3 regions of the Geobacillus sp. YF-1 genome follow, and region 3 is predicted to be linked to each of the others. Evidence: riboswitches for the same ligand, from Rfam matches in the RefSeq annotation. Region 3 holds a riboswitch; each other region holds the start of a gene.

Region 1 (7,380 bases), 460 kb from region 3:
TCGCTCACGCACCGATCGCCGGCCATCCGGCGGCATGATGACGACCGCCAATGGCTCATGATGGTCCTCCTCCCAATCGCGCAACATCTTCCATGCCTCTTCTTTTCCATCGCCCGGCAGCTCGGGAAAGAGACAGGCCGCCATATGGGTCAACGGCAAAACGCGCGCCCTCCGGCGAAACGGATAGTTCGTTAAAAAGCGGACCACTTCGGAAGAGAAGGCAGGTTGTTCGGCCTGCACAAGCCATACGTGGGTCGACACGTCAACACAGTCATCGGCAAATAACGAGCGATAATCGTCATCATAGCCGCCAACACCGACGGACGGCCGAGAGCGCCCGTCCCCCGCGGAAAATGAAGCCGCCGTTCGCAACGCTTGCTTCAATTTGGTGGGCTCAAGCGGCTTCACAAGCAAATCGACGCATTGCCAGTCGATGGCTTGCTTCGCCCGTGCGAATGTCGCCTCCGCGGTTGCGGCAATCACCCGTTGGCAAAACAGGCGGATGCAAGATGCCGCTTTCCCCCACTGTTCATACGGAATCATATCCAATTCGACGTACAACAGCTCCGGCGCCTCCCGCTCAAGAAGCGCCATCATCTCCTCGACCGTAGCCGCCGTATATACTTGCTCAATCGGCAAGGAATACGCGGACACGAGCCAGCGGATCGCTTCTCGTTCCTTGTCGTCCCGTTCGGCAATGACCAATTTCATCCTCTCACCGCCTTAGCTGCTTGATGAAATGGTTCAGGCAACATGTTCAGCGAATGTGCTCGGCGCTGCTTTGCAAACGTCGAAAGTCAACTGCCCCCATGGTGCCTGCTCCTAAGTGAGGGGTCTCCTTGCCAACATTGGAGATGAAGAAGGATTTCGAAGCAAAAAGCAGCGGCGAGCGCCACGGTTTTTCCGCCTTCATCCACGAGCGGGTTGACTTCGCAAAGATCGACGCTGATCGTGTTCGGATGAGAAACGATGCGGCGGATGAGCGCGCGCACCAGCGATGGCGCGAGTCCAAACGGCGACGGCGCGCTCACCCCCGGCGCGGCGGCAGCGCTGATCGCATCCATGCAAATGGTCAACATCACGCCGTCATACGTTGAGGCAAATCGTTCGATCTGTTCATACGCTGCCTCCATCGGCCCCGCAGTCAGCTGTTCTTCCAGCATGTACTCGCATCCGTACCGCTGTGCATCCGCAAACAGCGCCGCCGTGTTGCCGAGCTTCTGAATGCCTAAGCAGCAATACCCCACCTGTTTGTCCTCATCCAAAATTTGCCGAAACATCGTCCCGGATGTCGGCCCGTTATCATACGGCCGCAAATCGAAATGAGCGTCAATGTTGATGATGCCAAGGCGGGCGTTCGGCCCAAGCGCTTCACGGACGCCCAAATAATGGCCATACGCCGTCTCATGGCCGCCGCCGATCACCACCGGCACCGCGCCGCTTCGCAGCAGGCGGGCGACGGCTTTGCCGAGTTCGGCTTGGCTTTGTTCGAGCTGTCCGTCCACGCAAACGACATCGCCCGCATCAAAGATGGACGCGCCTTGCGGAAGATGCCATGGCAGCCGCGCCAACGCCGCTTTCACAGCGGCCGGCGCCTCTTTCGCCCCTTGACGGCCTTGGTTGCGGCGCACGCCCTCGTCGCAGGCAAAGCCGATGAGAGCCGCTGCTCGTTCCATCGGCGCCAACGGCTGCGATAAATCCAACAGGCGGATGCGCTGATGGAGGCGAAACGCCCGTTCATCGCTCACACTGTCCACCCTCCCCGTCCAGCGGCTTTGCTCGGGTTGTTGATACATCGAACCATCTCCTTTCGACGATCAGCTACCTGTTTCTTTCGCTGCCGCTTTGCCGTTCTCCTTCTTGCAGGGGCAGAAAGAGGAAATCGCCTCTTTCCCGCGAATAAAAGAATACAGATCGACAACAGAAAGGGGGACACAGCATGAAATCAACCGTCAACTTGCATGACGTCATCGCCGGCCAAAGCGCGCCGCCGCCGTGCGATACAACGCTCGGCGTTCGCTTGACAGAAGCCCGGGACGGCTATGCGAAAGGAGTATGGAAGGTAAGCGAATCGCTGCTCAATGGAAACGGCGTCATTATGGGCGGGTTTGTCGGCGCGGCGGCCGATATCGTGATGGCGTATGCGGTGACGACCTTGCTTCGCGATGACCAAATGCACGCTTCGATCAACTTGCACACGACGTTTCATCGTCCGCTGGAAGCCGGGGAAGCGGAAATCGAGGCGCTAGTGGAAAAACCCGGGCGAACGGTCGTTTATGTGACCGCCACCGTGCGGCAAAACGGCAAAGAGGTGGCGAGCGCCACGTCATCCGTGCTCATCATGGAAAAACGATGAAGGTCATTCGTGCGAGCGGGTCATGGACAGGATTCCGAAAGAAAGCCAAACAGGCTGGTGAAAAACGGTTGTTTCTTTTGAACAATGGGGGAGCGTGTGAAAGACGCTCCTGATGCGACAGGGCTTTTCTATTTGAGAGGCGAGGCCGGTAAGCGGCCTGTCTCCTTAAATCACCGCCCCTCAAAACCTACTGGAAAGAAAGCGGCATTTCGGACAACGGCTCCGGCCGCCTTGGCCCTTCACAACGGGCAGGGGGAATGATGATGGGCTTTGCCCGCCAGCGCGAGCCGAACTGCAGGGGGCGCTCAGTTCCTAACCGCCCTCGGCGGCAAAGCGCCGAAGAAAGCGCTGCCAAAAACAGCGGCTTTTCGGCGCTTTTTGCTGTTTGTTAAGGGCGGACAAACGTTTTCGGCATCACAACGGCGACGACTTGCCCGCGGGCGCATAATTCACCGTTCGCGAACACTTCGGTGTCAACTTGCCATTTTTTCGGATGAATTTCCGTCACCGTGCCGATGGCCACAAGCGGCACCCCGTGCGGCGTCGGTTTGAGAAAATCGACGTGCAGCGAAGCGGTGACAAAGCGCGGCGGCGTCTCCCCGCTGCCCGGCTCATGGCCGTTTTTCCGGTGCAACGCCAGCGCCGCTGAACCGGTGCCGTGGCAGTCGATGAGCGAGGCGATCAATCCGCCGTACACAAATCCAGGGATGGCTGTATGTTCGGGGCGCGGCGTGTATACGGTCACCGTCTTGTCCCCTTGCCATCCGGTGCGGAAATGGTGGCCCGTCTCATTCAAACGGCCGCAGCCATAGCACCAAGCGAATTCATCCGGATAGTCGTCTTGAATGGCGTGAACGATCGTTTCTTCCACTACACATCTCCCCCTCTCTTTTTCTAGTATACCATTGAATAGAGAGAACGACGACTCTTATTTAGGAAGATGGCTGCTTAGTGATGGACAAGACTGGCGAGAGAATGCGCGGCACGAGGCCCTAACGGCCAGACGGCAAATGCATAGGCGGTCCAAACAGCGGACCGCCCGTGTTTATTGTGCAGATCGCTCCGGCTCGTAAAATTCGATCCATTCCCCGTCCGGGCCGAGGAAAAACAAATATTTCGCCCCGTTCGGAAGCTCGGTAATGTCCTCCCAAACGAGTGGAACGCCAAGCGACACGAGCCGCTCTTTCTCTTGCTCAATGCCTTCGACCGTAAATGCGACGTGATGCACTTTTCCTTCCGTCGGCAAATCCGGATTGTATCCTTCGATGAGTTCGACGATGACTTGCCCGTCAAGCCCCAAAAACGCCAGTTTCATCGTCCCGTTCGTATGAATCATCTCGCTGAGCAGCTCGAGGCCGACGACGTTTTGATAAAATGCTTTCGATGTTTCGATATCTTTCACTTGGATGCCGACGTGTTCAAATTTTTTGACTGCCATTCGCTGTTCTTCCTTTCTCTCATGTTCTACAATTCAATGGAAAACACAGCCCGCAAATACGGGGTCATTCGCGGTGGAAAAATGTCCTTTTTTCCTAGCTCCATCCATACATAGCGGTCAAGAGCATACGGTCCTTCCGCTTTCCATTCCTCCGCCTCATCGTTCGTCAGCACGATGGAAAACATCGTTCCTTGCGCTTCCCCATACAAATGGACATATCCGTCCCCGCGGTCGATATGCACCACCGCCTGCCGATCGAACCGGATGAGCTCCGTCCGCACGCAGCGCATGACGTGAACGGCAAACGTCGCCGCCGGCAAATGCGCTGCCATGCAAGCGCGGAGCGACAGTCGTTCGGCCACTGCTTCCCCCTCACCTCCCATCATCAAAAACCCCCCTTCCGCCTCGGAATGACGCGAAAGGGGGTGGCCGTTCTTATCATCCAAAGCGACATCGCTTTGCGGGTGTTAGCACCTTGCCAGCGGCAGGTTGCTGTGGGGTCATCAAGCCCGTTCTCTCGCCCACTCTTGATAAGACGTATGCAATTTGTCTTCTATCTTATCATACATCATCAAAGGCGGCAATCGTCATTGTTCGACTTCCGGCTGCTCGGACGTGACGCCGACATCTTTCCACGTCAGTTTCGATCCCGGATCGACCGTGAAGTTGGCGACGCGGTTGTTGACGGCATAAATGGCCGAACGATACAACGTCGGAATGACCGGAACTTCTTCGTTCATCAATTTTTGCCATTCACTGTAAATTTTCCGGCGATATTCTTTGTCAAACGCCTGTTCAGAATGGCCTTTTTCCAACAGTTCATCGTTTTTCTCATTCACCCAGCGCGAGTAGTTGAACATGACGTTCCGTCCATACAATCCGTATGGATCGACGTCCGTGCCCGTCCCCCACGCGGCTGCGTAAACGTCCACTTTCGGATCGTCTTTTTCGACCATATCATAGAAGGAGTTGAACTCCGCCAAGCGTCCGTCCACCAGCTGAACATCGAGGCCGACATCTTTCCAGCATTGCATATAAAATTTAGCCAACGGTTCAGCGATGTCCCCGCCGCTCATCGCCAAGAAGTTGATCTTGAATTTTTTGCCGTTCGGGTCTTCGCGGAGGCCATCGCCATCCACATCTTTATACCCCGCTTCATCCAACAATTGCTTCGCTTTTTCCGGATTGTACGTATACCCTTTGATCGAACTGTCATGATAGCCCGGGAACGACGGCGGAATGAGCGTGTTCGCCGGGAAGCGCAAACCATGATACAGGCGGTCGGCCACCTCTTGGTTGTTGATGGCGTACGCCATCGCTTGGCGCAGTTTTTTGTTTTGGAATTTCGGATTGTCCATGACGTTTTCCTGCTTTTTCGCATCCCAGTGGCCGAGTTTAAAGCCGATATAGTTGTACGCTAGGTCCACTCTGCCGATAAACTGAATGTTTTTCGTCCCTTTCGCGTTCAAATATTGGTCGGTCGGGAACTCGGCGACGTCAATTTCGCCTTTTTTCAGCGCTTGCAGGACGACTTGCGGGCTGACGACTTTCAAAATGACGCCTTCCAAGTTCGGTTTGCCGGCCCAGTAGTCATCATTGCGGACAAACTCGACCGACTCGCCCGGAACGATTTTCTTCACTTTGAACGGTCCGAAGCCGATCGGGTTTTTCCGGATTTTATCCGATTTCGCCAAGTCTTTGATCGGAATGTCTTTCAAGTAATGCTTCGGCAGCGGATACGCCCAAATGCCGGTCAACACCGACGGATTGGCCTGTTTCCATGTAATCGTCAACGTCTTTTTGTCGATGACTTTAATGCCGGAAATTTTATTCGCTTTGCCGCTATGATATTCTTCCATCCCGACGATGCCTTGGATGAGCGCATCGCCATAGCGGACGCCCGTGTAATCTTTACTGCCAATGACCAAATAGGCGTACTCCAAGTCTTCGGCGGTCACCGGCTGGCCGTCATGCCAGTTGACGTTGTCTTTGATGCGGATCGTCATCGTCTTTTTGTCTTTCGACAACTCGTATGTGGCAGCGCCGTCATTCGTAATCTCATAGTCGCTGTTCGTTCGGAAAAGCGACTCGTCAAAAAATTGCAAAATCTCCGCGTCGGGCGTTCCCGTGTAGAACGCATAGCTGAGCGTCCCTTCAAACGGCGTGTCGGACACAAGGCCGTATTTCAGCACGCCGCCGTCAATGATTTTCCCGTCGTTTTTCACCGTCATCGGGAATTTGCTGATGTCTTCCTTCTGAGCTGCCGGTTTTTCGTTGTTGTTGCCCTTTCCGCTCGTTGTGTCGGATTTGCCCGTGCACCCGGCGAGCACGAGCAAGAGCGCGGCGAGAGCCGCCAACCATCTTTGCTTCACATTTTCTCCCCCTTATCCTAATCGTTGTCTTGCATCAGCCGCACGTTTCAACGCTTGGCCGATGAAATTTATGCACAGCATCATCACTAAAATAAGCAATGATGCAGGCAACCAAACCCACCATTTGTTTTGCAGCACATCCGGATTGGTCGCGTAACTGACGAGCGTGCCCAAGCTCGGCGTGCTCTCCGGCAGCCCGAAGCCAAGATACGTGAGCCCAGACTCGATGCCGATGTTGCCCGCCAAATTTAACGTCAAATTGACGATAATGATCGAACTGAGGTTAGGCAAAATTTGAAAAATAATGATTTTCCAATCCGGCGTGCCGAGCGTTTTTGACGCGCTGACATAATCCAGCTCGCGCTCGGCCAGCGTTTTGGCGCGGATCAGCCGAGCTTTGCCCGTCCACAAAAACGCGCTCATGATCAAAATGAACGTCAATACATTATATTTAGGCACAATGGCGACAAAAACAATAACGAGCATCAAAAACGGCAGAACGAGAATGAAATCGATGATGCGCATAATGACATTGTCAATCCAGCCGCCAAAATACCCAGCAATCAGCCCGATCGCCAGCCCGATGAGGCCGGTAATAAGCGTAATGGCCAGCCCGATCGTAAACGAGTTGCGGGCGCCGATGATGAGCTGGCCAAACACGTCGCGCCCCCCGTAGTCTGTGCCAAGCCAGTGTTCCGCTGACGGCGGAGAATAGATGGAAAGAAAATCGACTTTCACGATTTCCTCTTGATCCAAAAAGAGTGACACGCCATAGACGATCGCCAAAAGGATTCCTAAAATGATGAGCGAGCCAAGCGCGAGCCGATCCCGAACTACCTCCCGCCACATGATCGAAAAGGCGGAAGGGCTTTTCTCGATGTTCGCTCCAGCCGGCGTTGGGTCGCTGATTTCCGCTTTCATGTCAGCCGTCTTCCTCCTTTCCTACTCAATCCGGATGCGCGGGTCGACCGCACTCAAAATGATGTCCGACAACAGCGTGCCCACGAGCGTCGCCAGGCCGGAAATCATGACGAGCGCCGTCACGACGCTGTAATCCCGCTGCATAATCGACTGCAAAAACAGCTGGCCAAGCCCCGGGTAGCTGTAGATCGACTCCAGAAACACGGAACCGCCGATAAGTCCGGTGATTTCATACCCTAAAAACGCCGCGATCGGCAAAAACGAATTGCGCAAAATATGGCGCCAATAGATAT
Region 2 (7,380 bases), 140 kb from region 3:
TTCTTTTTTTTGATAGTCGATCTCGCCTTGCTGGATTTGGTTGGCAAGGGCGAGCCCGTCCATGGCGTCCTTCGCGTACAAGACGATGCCGTCGTATTCGGGCGCGATTTTGTTTTCCGTAAACTTGCGCGTCAAGGCGGCGCCGCCGACTAAAATCGGGGTCGAAACACCGGCTTGCCGCAAGTCTTGGGCGGTGACGACCATTTGTTGCGCTGATTTGACGAGCAAGCCCGACAGGCCGATGATGTCCGGTTTATGCTCGCGCACCGCTTCGATGAGCTGCTGGGGGGCGACTTTGATGCCAAGGTCGATCACTTCATAGCCGTTGTTGCTTAAAATAATGTCGACCAAGTTTTTGCCGATGTCATGCACATCGCCCTTCACCGTCGCCAGGATTACTTTTCCTTTCGTGCTTCCTTCTTTCTTTTCCATATATGGTTCTAAAAAGGCGACGGCCGCTTTCATTACTTCGGCGCTTTGCAATACTTCAGCGACGATGAGCTGGTTGTTGTTAAACAGCCGCCCGACTTCGTCCATGCCGGCCATGAGCGGGCCGTTGATGATCGCCAGTGGATCGGAGTACGTTTCCAGCGCCTGTTCCAAATCGGGAATGAGCCCGTCTTTCGATCCTTCAATGACGTAGCGGGCGAGCCGCTCTTCCAAGCTCAAGTTCGTCTGCACCGGCTTGGCGGCGGTGATTTTGCTTCGGTAAAATTCGATAAAGGCGTTTAACGTTTCGTCGCTAGTGGCAAAAAGAAGCGCCTCGGCCATCCGCACTTCTTCTTCCGGAATCGAAGCGAACCGCTCGAGCTTCTCGGTGTTGACGATGGCGTAATCGAGCCCGGCTTGCGTGCAATGGTACAAAAAGACCGAGTTCAGCACTTCACGCCCGGCCGGCGGCAAGCCGAACGAGACGTTGCTGATGCCGAGCATCGTTAAACAATGAGGAAGCCGCTCTTTAATGAGGCGGATCCCTTCGATCGTTTCTTTCGCCGCGCCGATGTATTGCTCATCGCCGGTGCCGACCGGGAAGACGAGCGGATCGAAAATGATGTCGCGCTCAGGCACGCCGTAGCGGTTCACGAGCAAGTCATACGAACGCAAGGCGATCTCGAGCTTCCGTTCAGCAGTGACCGCCATTCCTTGTTCATCGATCGTCCCGACCACAACGGCGGCGCCGTAGCGGTGCAGCAGCGGCACGACGTTGGCAAAGCGCTCTTCGCCGTCTTCGAGGTTGATCGAGTTAATGATCGCCTTCCCTTGTGAATACGTGAGGGCGCGCTCGATGACGCGCTCGTCGGTCGAGTCAATGACGAGCGGCACTTTTACTTTTTTGACGACTTCGCGGACGAACTGTTCCATGTCGGAAAGCTCATCACGGTCCGGATCGGCGAGGCAAATGTCGATGACATGGGCGCCGTTTTTCACTTGGGCGCGGGCGATTTCCGCCGCTTCTTCGTATTTGCCTTCGGCGATGAGGCGCTTAAATTTGCGCGAGCCGATGACGTTCGTCCGCTCACCGACAAAAAGCGGGCGCATCGTTTCATCGTAGATGAGCGCTTCAATGCCGGAGACGGCGTGGACATCAAATGAAGACGGGATCGCCCGCGGCGGAATGTGGCGCACCGCTTCGGCGATGGCGCGGATATGGTCCGGCGTCGTGCCGCAGCACCCGCCGACGATGTTGATCCATCCTTTTTCGGCAAAACGGCGAATTTTTTCCGCGAGCATCTCCGGTGTTTCATGGTAATGCCCTTCTTCGTCCGGCAGGCCGGCGTTCGGGTAACAGCTGACCGCCGTGTCGGCAAGCGAGGCGAGCGTGCGCAAATGGTCGGTCATAAACTCCGGACCGGTCGCGCAGTTTAAGCCGACGGCGATCGGCTTCATGTGGCGGATCGAGATGAAAAACGAATCGATCGCCTGCCCGGCAAGCGTCGTACCCATCGGTTCGATCGTGCCGGAAATCATGAGCGGCACGCGGCGGCCGACGGCTTCAAACGCTTTGGAAATGCCGATGAATCCCGCTTTGACATTCAAGGTATCTTGGCACGTTTCCAAAAGGAGAAGGTCGACGCCGCCCAAAAGCAGTCCGCGCGCCTGTTCTTCATAGGCGGCAACGAGTTCGTCAAACGTCGCTCCGCCCGTGACCGACAAAGTTTTCGTCGTCGGCCCCATCGAACCGGCGACAAAGCGCGGCCAGTCGGGCGTTGCGAACGACTCGGCCGCTTGTTTGGCGAGCTTTGCTGCTTCGATGTTCAGCTCGAGCGCCAAATGGCCAAGCCCGTATTCATCAAGGACGATGCGCGTCGCCCCGAACGTGTTCGTTTCGATGATGTCCGCGCCGGCTTCCAAGTACGCTTCATGAATATGGCGGATGACGTGCGGAGCGGTGATGGTCAAGTATTCGTTGCACCCTTCATACGCCTCGCCGCCAAAGTCGGCGGCTGATAAGTTGGCGCTTTGGATCATGGTGCCCATGGCGCCGTCGATGACAAGAATTTTTCGCTGCAGCTGTTGTTCGAAGATGAGGTCAGCCATGAACAACCTTCCTTTCTTTCGCAGCCGCTTCTTTTTCGTGAATGTAGCGGACGAGCTCCACGGTCATGTCGTAGCGCAAAAACGGCGTAATGAAATAAATGCCGTGAAACAAGTCGAACGCCGCATCAATGAGCGCTTTGGCGATGGCGATTCCTTCGCGCGCCGCCCGCACCGGGTCGTCGCCGCAGGCGGCCATGCGGGCGCGAATGTCGTCGGACAGCGTAATGCCCGGCACCTCATGATGCAAAAACTCGGCGTTGCGCGCGCTCACAAGCGGCATAATGCCGATGTAAATCGGCGCGTCCAAATGTTTCGTCGCTTCGTACACGGCCACGATTTTCTCTTCCGAATAAATCGGCTGGGTCAAGAAATAGTGGGCGCCGCATTGAATTTTTTTCTCCATCCGTTCGACGGCCTTATCCAAGTGACGGACGTTCGGATTGAACGCTGCGCCGATCGAGAAGTTCGTTTTTTGTCCGAGCGGTTTGCCCGAATACGACAATCCTTCATTAAACTGGCGGATCAAGCGGATTAAATCAAACGACGATAAATCGTACACCGATGTCGCTCCCGGGAAGTCGCCGATTTTTGACGGGTCGCCGGTAATGGCGAGCACGTCGGTGATGCCGAGCGTATGCAGGCCCATCAAGTGCGACTGCAGACCGATCAAGTTGCGGTCGCGGCACGTAATATGCACGAGCGGGCGGACGCCGAGCCGCTCTTTGATGATGGTCGCGACGGCGGCGTTGCTGATGCGCGGTGTGGCGAGCGAGTTGTCAGCCAGCGTCAGCGCGTCAATGCCGGCGTCATGGAGCGCTTTCGCCCCGGCGAGAAATTTGTCAATGCCCAATTTTTTCGGGGGATCGAGCTCGACGATCACCGAGCGGCGGGCGCGGACAAGTTCGGGAAGCGGCGTCGCTGCCGATGGGGCGTCGGATTGGACCGACACCGACACGGCGCGCCGTTTGACCGTTTTTTCCGTTGCCGGCGTCCGGTCTTGCAGCGCCCGCGCCATCGCTTCAATATGGTTCGGCGTCGTGCCGCAGCATCCGCCGAGCAGCCGCACCCCTTGGTCGCGAAACGCTTTCGCCGTTTCCTCGAAGTATTCGGCATTCGTCTCATAGACGAGCCGGCCGTCGCGATAGTCGGGGAGGCTCGCGTTCGGGTACGCCGATAAAAAGGCGTGCGTTGGCAGCGGCACTTCCTCGAGCGATTGAAGCATATAGTACGGCCCGAGCCGGCAGTTGAGCCCGACGACATCGGCGCCAAGCGCTTCTAAGCGGGCGAGGGCGTCAGCGAGCGGCGTGCCGTCTTGCAAGACGCCCACTTCATGGAGCGACACATGGGCGATGACCGGCAAGTCCGTCTCTTTGCGGGCGATGGCGAGCACCGTCTCCAACTCTTCTAAATCGTAATACGTCTCGAGCAGCACGCCATCGACCCCCTCGGCGAGCAAGACAAACAGTTGCTCGCGGAACGTCCGCTTCACTTCATCAAGCGGCACGGCGCTTTTGTTTAACGTGCGCAGTCCGCCGATGGTCCCGAGCACGTACGCCCGACCGTTGGCGGCTTGTTTGGCGAGCCGCACCGCCGCCCGGTTGATGGCCGGCACCTCATCTTGCAAGCCGTAGCGGGCGAGTTTCACATAGTTGGCGCCGTAGGTATTCGTCTGGATGACGTCGGCGCCCGCGGCGATATAGGCTTCGTGAATATGGACGATGTCTTCCGGTTTCGATAGATTCAATTCTTCAAAACAACGGTCAACCCCATGCGAATAGAGAAGCGTCCCCATCGCCCCGTCGGCGATCAGCACGCGTTGTTTCAGCTCATCAAGCAATCCCATGTTCCATTCCCCCGTTTCTTGGCAAGTAAAAGAAAAAAGTCTTCCATAAGAAGAAGACTTTCCGTTCGCTTCTTCTTATCTTCCAGGCTGCTGCCTGTCTGGATTTAGCACCTTGGCCGCGGCCAGGTTGCTGAGGGTTCACTGGGCCAGTCCCTCCCCCTCTCTTGATAAGAAAATTCGTATCCAATTGTATCGTCCCGTTTGGGTGATTACTATATAATTTAATGTATTTTTTGAAATTATTCAATACAGTGAAGCAAGAAATTTGCCAAAGATTTGCCCGATCAAGGGAGAAGGAACTCTTGTATGATTCTGTAGATGAGTATTTTTCAGTAATTTCCATACCCTAAGAGACAAACAGGGCACCCCTTAGGCGACATGGAGCTGTTTTTTGTTATGTCTCCTTTTTTGTTTAGTTGTCAATTTGTGTTAGCGAATTTGCTCATCTATAGTATGATTGTAAAAATCGGAAATAGCGCTACAAACACCTGCCGCCATGCGGGCAATCGATGTTTTCTCTTTGCTTGCCAATCGAACGTTCAGCAGGGAAAGACATTCTCCAGTGGCCGATGTTCAACGAAGCCATGCGCTGTTTTTCGATTGAGGCTGGTGAAAAACCGTTGTCACACACTCTATTGTGTTTTGGCTATTGAACATCTCCTTGCGCTGACACCAATTTCTTACCAATTGCTTTTTTGCTTGGTTCATCACCACAACGTGCACTTCTCTGAACAGGTGTAGGCAAAAAATGATTGGCTTCTGTTCTTTCGTGGATGCATTAAGTTAAGATGTGTCATGAAAAAAATCAAGTACAACTTTTAGTGAAGAGCCTTTTGTTTCGATAGCACAAAAAAATGTCGAAATATGTTAAAAAAAGACGAAAAACGTCAACCCATTTCTCTTTTTTTTAAGAGTCAAAGTGTACAATAAAAAAATGGATGATGGTAACAAGGAATTTAATAGAAATGGCGTCACAGACAGGAGTGAAAGAAATGAAACGATGGTCGTGGCCGTATTTTATTCTCATTAGCCTGCCGTTTGTGTTGTTTATTGTCCTTGCCTTTGGCTTAAAAGCGGCTAAGACGCCAATGTGGGGAAAAATCGCATTGATTGCGGCCGTTCTTGTTTATGGGATCGTTTATTCGCGTTTATTGCGGAAAATAAAATAAAGTCCGATCGGATTTGAAATCCGAGTAGTTCACGCTTATTGCCGGAACGCTCGGCGTGTCGCAAGCAGTTGCTACAACTGTTGTTTCGATCGTGCTGACCGGCTCCACGCTCGTTTCGATGATTCTTGGAATTACTGCGATTTTGTCAGGCGGAGTCGATGCCATTTTGGAAATTGGTTGGTCAGCGTTTGTAGCAACGGTGAAAAAAAATCGTGGCTGAGCGGGGAAAAAAAGCGGCAATTGCATGGTAACATGGAAACCGGCAGGAGGAGAAAGGCCCCTGCCGTTCCTATGAGATGAAAGGGGGAAGAGCCGTGAGACTCGTATGGCTATGGTATCTCCAAAAACAGCGAAGCAGTATCGCCCCTTTACAGCGAAAATCACCGTTTTCCCCGCGGACGACACTGTTGTTGTTGGAAGCGACGAAATGGCTCATTTCGTCGGCGCTCGTTGCAGTGATCTGTTTTCGATCGACAATGATGTTTCGTCCTGTTGTGACGATGTTGATTCTTTTCTTTTTATCGGTCGGTCCTTTAATCGGGGTTTCGCTGGAGTCAAAAGAGGCGTTGGAGCGCCGCTACCATTTTGACTATTTGCGGTTGTCTAGTGTGCGGGATGATCACGTATGGAGGCGGTTGCTAGGCCTTCACTATGCGGTGTCTTTGCTGCGTCTATCGCCGTTGTTTCTCCCTCCCTCTGTCGGCTTGATCGCCAAGTTTGGGGTGAGAGGAGCGGTGTGGGTATGGCTTGGGCAAGCGATGGTGCTGCTTCTGTATGTCATATCGCATATGATGCGCGGTTCAACAACTAGAGCGGCTCGTGTATGTTCAGCTTTGTTCTTTCGCATGGCCTCATTGGCGATCGGGTATGCTGTGCTTGCGGCGATAATGCCGCTGTTGCAATTGTCCCGCCAAGCGGTTCGGATGTATGGGTTGTCGCTTTCTTATCTTGCGCATATGGATGATTACGTTGCTCACTGGCAACAGCAATTTTATCAACGCATGGCCCACTTAGGGGAAGGATGGTCCTTTTCAAGCACTGCTTTATCACTTGTTGGAGCTGGGTTTGTACTGTTGGCACTGCTTTGTTTTCCTTTCCTTCGCGCCTCTCATTCCAGCAAGGCGATGGATAAGCTGTATTCATGGCAGCTGCGTGCCATTGAGGTATTAGTGGTTCGCGGCACGAACAATGCGATTTTATATAAGGATCTTTGTCTGTTCATGCGCAAAGCAAAGGAGTTGGCCAAGCCGCCTTGGACGCTGTTTCTGCCAGGGGAATTGTTCTTGGTTGCTGGAGCGAATTTGCCGCTGTTGGCGGCCGTTCACAACGGAGCGATCCTTTTGTTTTTGTTTCTGTTCGAAGTATACTTGGTCATGACAGGGACGTTGCGAGCCATGACCGATGCCTTTCCAGACATTTTTCAGTTTGAAAGCGAAATGGAGCGTCTCCTTGTTTTTCGGCTTCTTTCTCCGCCTCCCCTTGGATCGTTAATTGAAGCGAAATGGACGCTGCTTGAGCGATTAGGGAGTTACCCATGCCTGATCGCAGCGGATGGCTGTTTATCGAATATATCGGATTATCGGGAGTGCAGCGAGGGGTGTGGGCGGTAATCGGAGCGATACTGATGCTGCCCGCCTATCCGTTTGTTGTGAAACGGATTTTGCGCACCGATTATGAAGTGTTCTGCCTTGTTTTAGCCAGCGGTGAACAAGCGGCATTGACATCTCCGCGTGATTATGCAGGGTATATGTTGATTGCAGCTGGAAATCATTCGTTTCATCGCTTGTTAATTTACATCACCACCTTTTCATCGCTCGTTTCGGCCTTTTT
Region 3 (7,380 bases):
AACGATCCGAAGAAGCGGTTGCGCGAGTAAATCTCCGGCCTCCTAAACAAACAATCGGTGGTGGAACGGTTCAAGCAAGAGCGGGGGCAACGGCGCTGGATGGTTTCGTATTGCCCAGTGGCGCGGCGGCGCTATTCTTCGGCGAAGGCTGCCGTTTTGACGGGAGGCGCGGGGATGGTGTGCTGTTTACGGCCGAGCGAAGGCGCTCCATGGCGGTTTCGTGCTGAGGGGGAATGGGCGTCAACCGCTGCGCTGTACGCAGTGGTTCCCCCTCCGTTTTGCGATGACAACGTTGAACGATTGGAGCGCCCTCGGCATCGGCCGGCGGAAAAACGGCGGCACGGCGACAGACGGGGCTTTGGTTCACCGTCTTTTCACGCTTTGTGTGATGACCATGTTCACCACTTCCGGGCGCGGCCGGCGTTGGCACTGGCGCAGGGATAGATTTGCGTGATGACCATTTCATCACTTCCCCCACGACAACGGAGCTTTCGTTCGCCGCCTTTTAGCGCGCCGAAATCGACGGCCGTTCTTTCACAAACGACAGCGCCTGCTCAACATCGGCGATCAGATCGTTGACATCCTCAAGTCCGACGCTCAGCCGCAGCAAGCCGTCGGTAATGCCGCGCCGCAGCCGCTCTTCCTTCGGCATGGCGGCGTGCGACATTTTCGCCGGGTGCGACAAAATCGATTCGACCGCCCCAAGGCTGACGGCGAACACCGGCAGGCGGACGTGGCGGACGAACGTCCGGGCCGCTTCTTCATCGGCCAAGCGGAACGACAGCACAGCGCCAAACCCCGCCGCTTGGCTGCGTTGAATGTCATGGCCCGGATGGTTCGCCAATCCCGGATAATATACCTCTTCTACTTTCGGATGGCGGAGCAAATACTCGGCGATGGCCATGGCCGATGCGGACGACTGTTTCAGGCGAACGTGAAGCGTTTTTAGCCCCCGAAGCACAAGCCACGCGTCTTGGACGCCGAGGACGGCGCCAAAGGCGTTTTGCCATTTGTACAGCTGTTTGCCAAGCTCCTCGTCTTTCACGACCGCCAGTCCGGCGACGACGTCGCTATGGCCGGCTAAAAACTTCGTCGCGCTGTGGAGGACAACGTCGACACCGAGATCCAACGGCCGCTGCAGCGCCGGGGTCATGAACGTATTATCCAAAAACGTCAAACAGCCGTGCGCTTTCGCCAGCTCGACGACAGCGCGAATGTCGGTCACTTTTAACAGCGGGTTGGACGGCGTTTCCATATAAATGACTTTCGTGTTCGGCCGGATGTTTTCCGCCACCGCCTTGAGATCGGTCATATCGACGAACGTATAGTCAATGCCAAACCGGCTCAGCACTTCGGTGACGATCCGGTACGTGCCGCCGTAGACGTCTTCGGTTACGAGCACATGGTCGCCTTTGGACAGGAGCAACAACGCCGTGGAGATGGCGGCCATGCCCGAGGCGAACGCGAACCCGCGCACACCGCCTTCTAAGGCGGCGATCGTCTCCTCAAGCGCCTCGCGCGTCGGGTTGCCGGAGCGGCTGTAGTCGTATTTTCCGAATGAGTCGAAATCGAACTGATGGAACGTGGAGGCGTGCTGGATCGGCACGCTCACCGCCCCGGTTGCGCGGTCGACTTTCCATTCGTTATGGAGCAGTTTTGTCGAAAACGACCATTCCCGTTCCATCGCTCACACCTCTTTCATGTTTTTGAACGCTTGCGCCAAGTCGGTGATTAAATCATCGGCGTGCTCAATGCCGACCGAGAAGCGGAGCAGCCGGTTGCAGACGCCGTTTCGGATGCGGATGTCTTCCGGAATGTCCGCGTGCGTCTGTGTCGCCGGATACGTGATAAAGCTTTCAACCCCGCCTAGGCTTTCCGCGAACGTAATAAGGCGCAAGCTTTTTAAAAATCCGTTCACCCACTTTTCATCGGCAATCCGGAACGACAGCATCCCACCTCTTCCTGGATATAAGACGTCGGTCACATCTTCATGTTCGCGCAAAAAGGCGCTGATGCGCTTGGCGTTTTCTTCATGCTGGCGCATCCTTAGCGCCAACGTTTTCATCCCGCGGATCAGCAGCCAAGAGTCAAACGGGGACAAGACGGCGCCGATGGCGTTATGGTACTCGGCCAAGCGTTGACAAAGCGCTTCTCCCTTGGCGACGACCAAGCCGGCCAACACATCGTTATGGCCGCCTAAATATTTCGTGGCGCTGTGGAGGACGATATCGGCTCCTTGTTCAATCGGGCGCTGGAGCACCGGAGTGTAAAACGTGTTATCCACGATCAACAATAGCCCGTGCCGTTGGGCAAGCTGGGCGACCGCGGAAATATCGGTCTCGTGCATCAGTGGGTTTGTCGGCGTTTCCAAGAAAATCGCCTTCGTTTTTTCGCTGATACACGCTTCCACCGCATTGAGATCGGTAAAATCGACATAATGGAACCGAAGACCGTACTTGCGCCAGCCGCGCTCAAACAAACGGTACGTGCCGCCGTAAAGGTCGGCCGATACGAGAAACTCATCTCCGCTCTCAAACAAGGCGAGCACCGTCTGAATGGCGGCCATGCCGGAGCTGAACGCATAGCCTTGATCGCCGCCTTCCAGCTTCGCGATCGCCTCCTCAACAATTTTGCGCGTTGGATTGCCGGTGCGGATGTAGTCAAACCCGGTCGATTCCCCGATGCCGGCATGGCGGTAGGCGGTCGAAAAATAGACGGGCGGGTTGACCGTTCCTGTCACGGTTTCGCTCCGGTTTCCGATTTGCGCTAACAACGTCTCCAGTTTCTCCATCTCATCTCTCTCCTTCTGTAAAAAAATTCCTCTTGCCCAACGACCGGCGGCCGCAGCGCCCAAACACTTCGCTGCTTGTCTCGACAGCCGAGCGCTTCGCTGCCGCCCCGACTCACAGGTCGGCAAAACGGCCGCCGAAACAAAGGAAAATAAAAAAAGTCTTCCAAGAAGAAGACTTTTCCATACACATGGTCATGCTTCTTCTTATCTGCCGAATTGAATGCTCAATTCGCTGGATTTAGCACCTGGCCGCCGGGCGGCTGGTTGCTGAAGCTTCATTGGGCCAGTTCCCTCCGCTTCTCTCGATAAGAACAGGATGGGTATTCAATTTTGTTGCAATTTTATTTATTAAGAAATGTAACGCATTCCAGCGGTTTTTGCAAGTCTTTTTTTCGCTGCGCATCACTCGGCAAATTCACAAAAAATTCGAGCCCTTGATTAACATTTTTTGTACAAATATGTTACAATAACAGATGAACTTGCGCTTTCACTGGAGGATGGTCATGACAGCAGGAACGATGCGCGATTACGCGCTATATAGCGGGGAGCTTCAGGAGAAAATCGAACTGCTCGTCTATTTGCCAAGCAATTTTTCCCCGCTTTACAAATATTCTTTATTAATCGCTCAAGATGGCAAAGATTACTTTATGTACGGAAAAATGAAAACGGCTGTCGAAACGTTAATGGCCAACGGCACGATTGACCGCACGATCGTCGTCGGTATTCCGTATCGGAATGTAAACGACCGCTATGAAAAGTATCATCCATCGGGAACGAAGCACGGAGCGTATCTCCGCTTTCTAGCCCATGAACTCGTGCCGTTTTTGGACCGCGAACTGCCGACGTATCAAATGGGCAAAGGCCGGGCGCTCATCGGTGATTCGCTCGGCGGGACCGTATCGTTGACCGCCGGACTGTTGTATCCGCATACATTCGGAAAAATCGCCATGCAGTCCCCCTACATCGATGATTCGCTCTTGGCGCTCATTCGCTCATTCCGCGATCCGTCGCTGCTCGCCATTTACCATTCCGTCGGCTCGGAAGAAACGGCTGTAAAAACGACAGACGGACAAGTGCGCGACTTTGTGACCCCGAATCGAAAGGCGCGAGATTTGTTGGTCGAAAAAGGGTTTGCCTATACGTACCATGAGTTTGCCGGCGGCCATGCGTGGACGCATTGGCAGCCCGATGTGCCTCGGGCGCTATCGACGATTTTGACGCTGTAGCCGTCCAACGATAACCATCTCAAGGAGGGGAATTGAAATGAAATACGGCATTGTCATCTTTCCGTCCAAACGAATCCAAGATTTCGCCAACTCCTACCGGAAGCGGTATGACAGCCATTACGCCCTCATCCCGCCGCACATTACATTGAAATATCCGTTTGAGGCGGACGAGGAGAAGTTGAAGGCGATGGCAAAGGAGCTGCATCGCATCGCAGCGAAAACGCCTCCAATTCCGATCAAAGTGACGAAATTCAGCTCGTTTTACCCGACCAGCAACGTCATTTATTTGAAAGTGGAGCCAAACGACGTGCTTGAACGCCTTCATGAGCAGCTGCACAGCGGCTTGTTTTCCGGGCAGCCGGAGTTTGTGTTCGTGCCGCACATTACGATCGGCCGGGACTTGCCGAGTGGCGAATATGCGGATGTATACAGCCAGCTGAAGCTGCAAGACGTCCATTTTGAGGAAACGGTCGATCGCTTCCATCTCCTTTATCAGCTGGACAACGGGTCGTGGACCGTCTACGAGACGTTTATCGTCGGAGGAAAGGAAACGGTGTAGCCGATGAACATCGCCATTGGAACGAGCAAAGACCGGCCCCTTTATGAAGACGCGTTGCGCGTCCGCCGCCTTGTCTTCATCGAGGAACAGCACGTGCCGGAGGAAGAAGAAATCGATCAGTTTGAAGATGACGCCTTTCATCTCGTTTTATATGATGGTGACATCCCGGTCGGTGCCGGACGTCTTCGTTTCATCGACGAAGGGGTCGGCAAAATCGAACGCATTTGCGTCTTGCCTTCCTACCGAGGGCGGGGAGCTGGCCGCATGGTCATGGAAGCCATCGAGCAGCTGGCGACATCAAAAGGGGCGAAAAAAGTGAAGCTAAACGCCCAGACGCACGCGGAACCGTTTTACCAAAAGCTCGGCTATACAACCGTGTCCGATGTATTTCTAGATGCCGGCATTCCGCACGTCGCCATGGTCAAGCCGCTCGAATAGCGAACGAAAGGGAGCTTGCACGCGCAGAGCTCCCTTTCGCTTATTTTTTGTTATTCAACATATTGGCAATCGTATTCAAATCGATTTGCTTGCCGTTATGGACGATCGTTTTCACAATTTGATCTTCAAGTTCCTTTGGCACTTTCCGATTGGCGATTTGCGCCACCCGTTTCACGACTTGACGAACCGTTTTTTCATCGCTGAAGTTGGCGTTTTGCAGCGAGTTGGCGAGCTCAAAAATCTCTTTCATGTTGACGCCTGTTTTCTTTTCGATGTTTTTGAAAAACTGCTGATCCATAGTTCCTCCCCCTTCTTCCTGCTATATCGTATGACAACGCTCCTTCGGCGTGCACGTGACCGAAAGAAAATACGAGCCGCTCCGTGGCGCCGAAACGGCCCGTATCGACTGCGCGCGTCTGTTAAGCGACAAATGCAGCGCCGACAATGATCAGCAAGATGAACAACACAACAATCAACACAAAGCCACCGCCATAGCCAAAACCGCCATAGCCGTAGCCGTAATACGGAAAGCCGTAACCGCAGAAGCCCATTCGGATGCACCTCCTTCTCCGTTTACTGTATCGTATTCATGAGCGCGCGCCAGCGTATGGGCGCAACCGCCATTTTGTCAGCCAAATCGGCGGAACAGCTCGGCAAATTCCCGCTCCTTCTTAGTAAACCATCGCTCAATGTAGCCCAAGTTGCCTTGCACCTTTTGGAGAAACCCGTTGTTCAGCTTTTCGATTTCTTGCAGCTGTTTGGTAAAATCGCTCCCCCATTGTTCAAACAGGCGGATGAACGTTTCATGTCCTTCTTTGCGCGAGGCGACCCAGCCTTCCAACGCTTTTTCCAGTTCTTTGCTCACGATGTCTCCCCCCTTTTCTTTCTGTTGTATGCCAAATAGGGGGGAAGTGGTGAAGGCGTTGCGGTTCTTTTTTGGCCGTTTTTTATCGTTTTCCGACAGCAGCCCCCATTTCAATTTTGTGCAGGGCAGAAGGGAGTCTGGATTTTGTAACACCTATCATATGTTTCTCCTACTTCATTTTTGTGCAGGGCAGTGGGAAATGAATGTCGGTTGGCGATGGCCAAAACGCCTGTTTGTATGGTATCCTATTCCTGTCGATGTTCTTTGAAAACTCGATATATGGGGCTGTGACAGGAAAGGCTCTGTCATGGAAAATATCCAAGCATCCATTCGTCTACCACGCCCACCGAAGTTGCGAAAACCAAGCGAAAATAGGGGCGTGGCAAGTCCGATGTAAAAGTTTGCCATACGTGCAGGAGGCTTACGCCATTGGTACTGCCAGCCGTCGGGGCGACGGGGATAGGCTGCTCAATCATTGAGGGATGCCTTGAAGCGCGGTGATTGAAGAAAACAAGCCGCTTACCAGCCTCGTTTCTCAAATCGAAAAGCCCTGTCGCAGCGAAAATCGGCTTGCAAACGCTCCCCTATTGTCCAAGAGAAACAACCGTTTTTCACCCGCCTTCTTGGCGTTCGCAGGAATCTCCTCAAATTTTGTCAAGTAAGGTGGAGTAGTTCAAAACAGTGGCAGAAAGAGGAGGAAAACCGATGAAACGCATTGAAACGCTGGAACAATTCGAGGCGGCCATTTCCGGCAGCCAACCAACGGTGATCAAATTTTATACGACGTGGTGTCCGGACTGTGTGCGCTTGAACATGTTCATCGATGAGATCATTCGCGAGTACGGGCAATACGATTGGCTGGAGATCGACCGCGATCAATTCCCCGAGCTTGGCGAAAAATATCAAGTGCTCGGCATTCCAAGCCTGCTTGTCTTCCGAAACGGGGAAAAAATCGCCCATTTGCACAGCGCGAATGCCAAAACACCGGAAGACGTGCGCGCCTTTTTGCAGTCGTTGCCGGCGTAAAACGGCGCTGGCGTTTAGCCAGAAACGAGGGTGTCCCGCTCCGTTTGGGACACCCTCTTTACCCGTCGCCACCCCTAACAATGTCATTTATTAGCCGTTAGTATTCGATTTCATCGTAGTCTTTTGGCTGCCGTGTTAGCTGCGGATTGTCAAACATAAACGAAATCGAAATCTCTTCGTCGGTCGTCCGCGTCCGTTCAGAGCGGCCGTCCGTTTTCAGCTGAATCCGGATTTCCTCGTCTGTAGTTTTTGTCCGTTTCTTTTCCATACTCGGATCCTCCTTGACATTAGTTTCGCAATAGTGGTCCGACTTTTTCGATGAGCTCGGTCATTTTCGCCGCATGGGCTTCATACAGCGCCTTTGCTTCTTCCGAATTCGTCTGCAGCGCGTATAGCTCGAAGTCGGCCTGCACTTTTTTCATTGCAGCCAGAAGCAGCTTTTTCTCCTGCGGCTCGGCCACTTGAATTTTGTCAT

What was found. Region 3 has a riboswitch for S-adenosylmethionine ahead of ACTVIM_RS04415 (methionine biosynthesis PLP-dependent protein). Riboswitches for the same ligand answer to the same signal wherever they lie in the genome.
Positions count from the first base shown of each region.
Region 1: linked by a shared signal. The riboswitch ahead of ACTVIM_RS06685 (hypothetical protein) and the one ahead of ACTVIM_RS04415 (methionine biosynthesis PLP-dependent protein) in region 3 are both predicted to bind S-adenosylmethionine.
Region 2: linked by a shared signal. The riboswitch ahead of ACTVIM_RS03610 (bifunctional homocysteine S-methyltransferase/methylenetetrahydrofolate reductase) and the one ahead of ACTVIM_RS04415 (methionine biosynthesis PLP-dependent protein) in region 3 are both predicted to bind S-adenosylmethionine.

Region 1 is NZ_CP199850.1:1,321,069-1,328,448, reverse strand. Features, by position in the region: gene ACTVIM_RS06710 (helix-turn-helix domain-containing protein) at 1-711, opposite strand, end outside; gene hutG (formimidoylglutamase) at 798-1,796, opposite strand; gene ACTVIM_RS06700 (PaaI family thioesterase) at 1,940-2,356, shown strand; gene ACTVIM_RS06695 (PaaI family thioesterase) at 2,745-3,227, opposite strand; gene ACTVIM_RS06690 (VOC family protein) at 3,402-3,794, opposite strand; gene ACTVIM_RS06685 (hypothetical protein) at 3,821-4,177, opposite strand; SAM riboswitch class I at 4,227-4,331, opposite strand; gene opp4A (oligopeptide ABC transporter substrate-binding protein) at 4,382-6,166, opposite strand; gene ACTVIM_RS06675 (ABC transporter permease) at 6,179-7,087, opposite strand; gene opp4B (oligopeptide ABC transporter permease) at 7,109-7,380, opposite strand, start outside.
Region 2 is NZ_CP199850.1:714,606-721,985, forward strand. Features, by position in the region: gene metH (methionine synthase) at 1-2,538, opposite strand, end outside; gene ACTVIM_RS03610 (bifunctional homocysteine S-methyltransferase/methylenetetrahydrofolate reductase) at 2,531-4,381, opposite strand; SAM riboswitch class I at 4,454-4,555, opposite strand; gene ACTVIM_RS03615 (hypothetical protein) at 5,374-5,550, shown strand; gene ACTVIM_RS03620 (uberolysin/carnocyclin family circular bacteriocin) at 5,606-5,770, shown strand; gene ACTVIM_RS03625 (hypothetical protein) at 5,865-7,160, shown strand; gene ACTVIM_RS03630 (hypothetical protein) at 7,148-7,380, shown strand, end outside.
Region 3 is NZ_CP199850.1:859,161-866,540, reverse strand. Features, by position in the region: gene ACTVIM_RS04425 (hypothetical protein) at 175-444, shown strand; gene metC (cystathionine beta-lyase) at 506-1,684, opposite strand; gene ACTVIM_RS04415 (methionine biosynthesis PLP-dependent protein) at 1,688-2,791, opposite strand; SAM riboswitch class I at 2,993-3,103, opposite strand; gene ACTVIM_RS04410 (alpha/beta hydrolase) at 3,289-4,017, shown strand; gene ACTVIM_RS04405 (YjcG family protein) at 4,055-4,576, shown strand; gene ACTVIM_RS04400 (GNAT family N-acetyltransferase) at 4,580-5,014, shown strand; gene ACTVIM_RS04395 (stage VI sporulation protein F) at 5,055-5,312, opposite strand; gene ACTVIM_RS04390 (YjcZ family sporulation protein) at 5,434-5,565, opposite strand; gene ACTVIM_RS04385 (hypothetical protein) at 5,643-5,879, opposite strand; gene ACTVIM_RS04380 (hypothetical protein) at 5,929-6,147, shown strand; gene ACTVIM_RS04375 (thioredoxin family protein) at 6,585-6,905, shown strand; gene ACTVIM_RS04370 (hypothetical protein) at 7,003-7,173, opposite strand; gene ACTVIM_RS04365 (DUF421 domain-containing protein) at 7,193-7,380, opposite strand, start outside.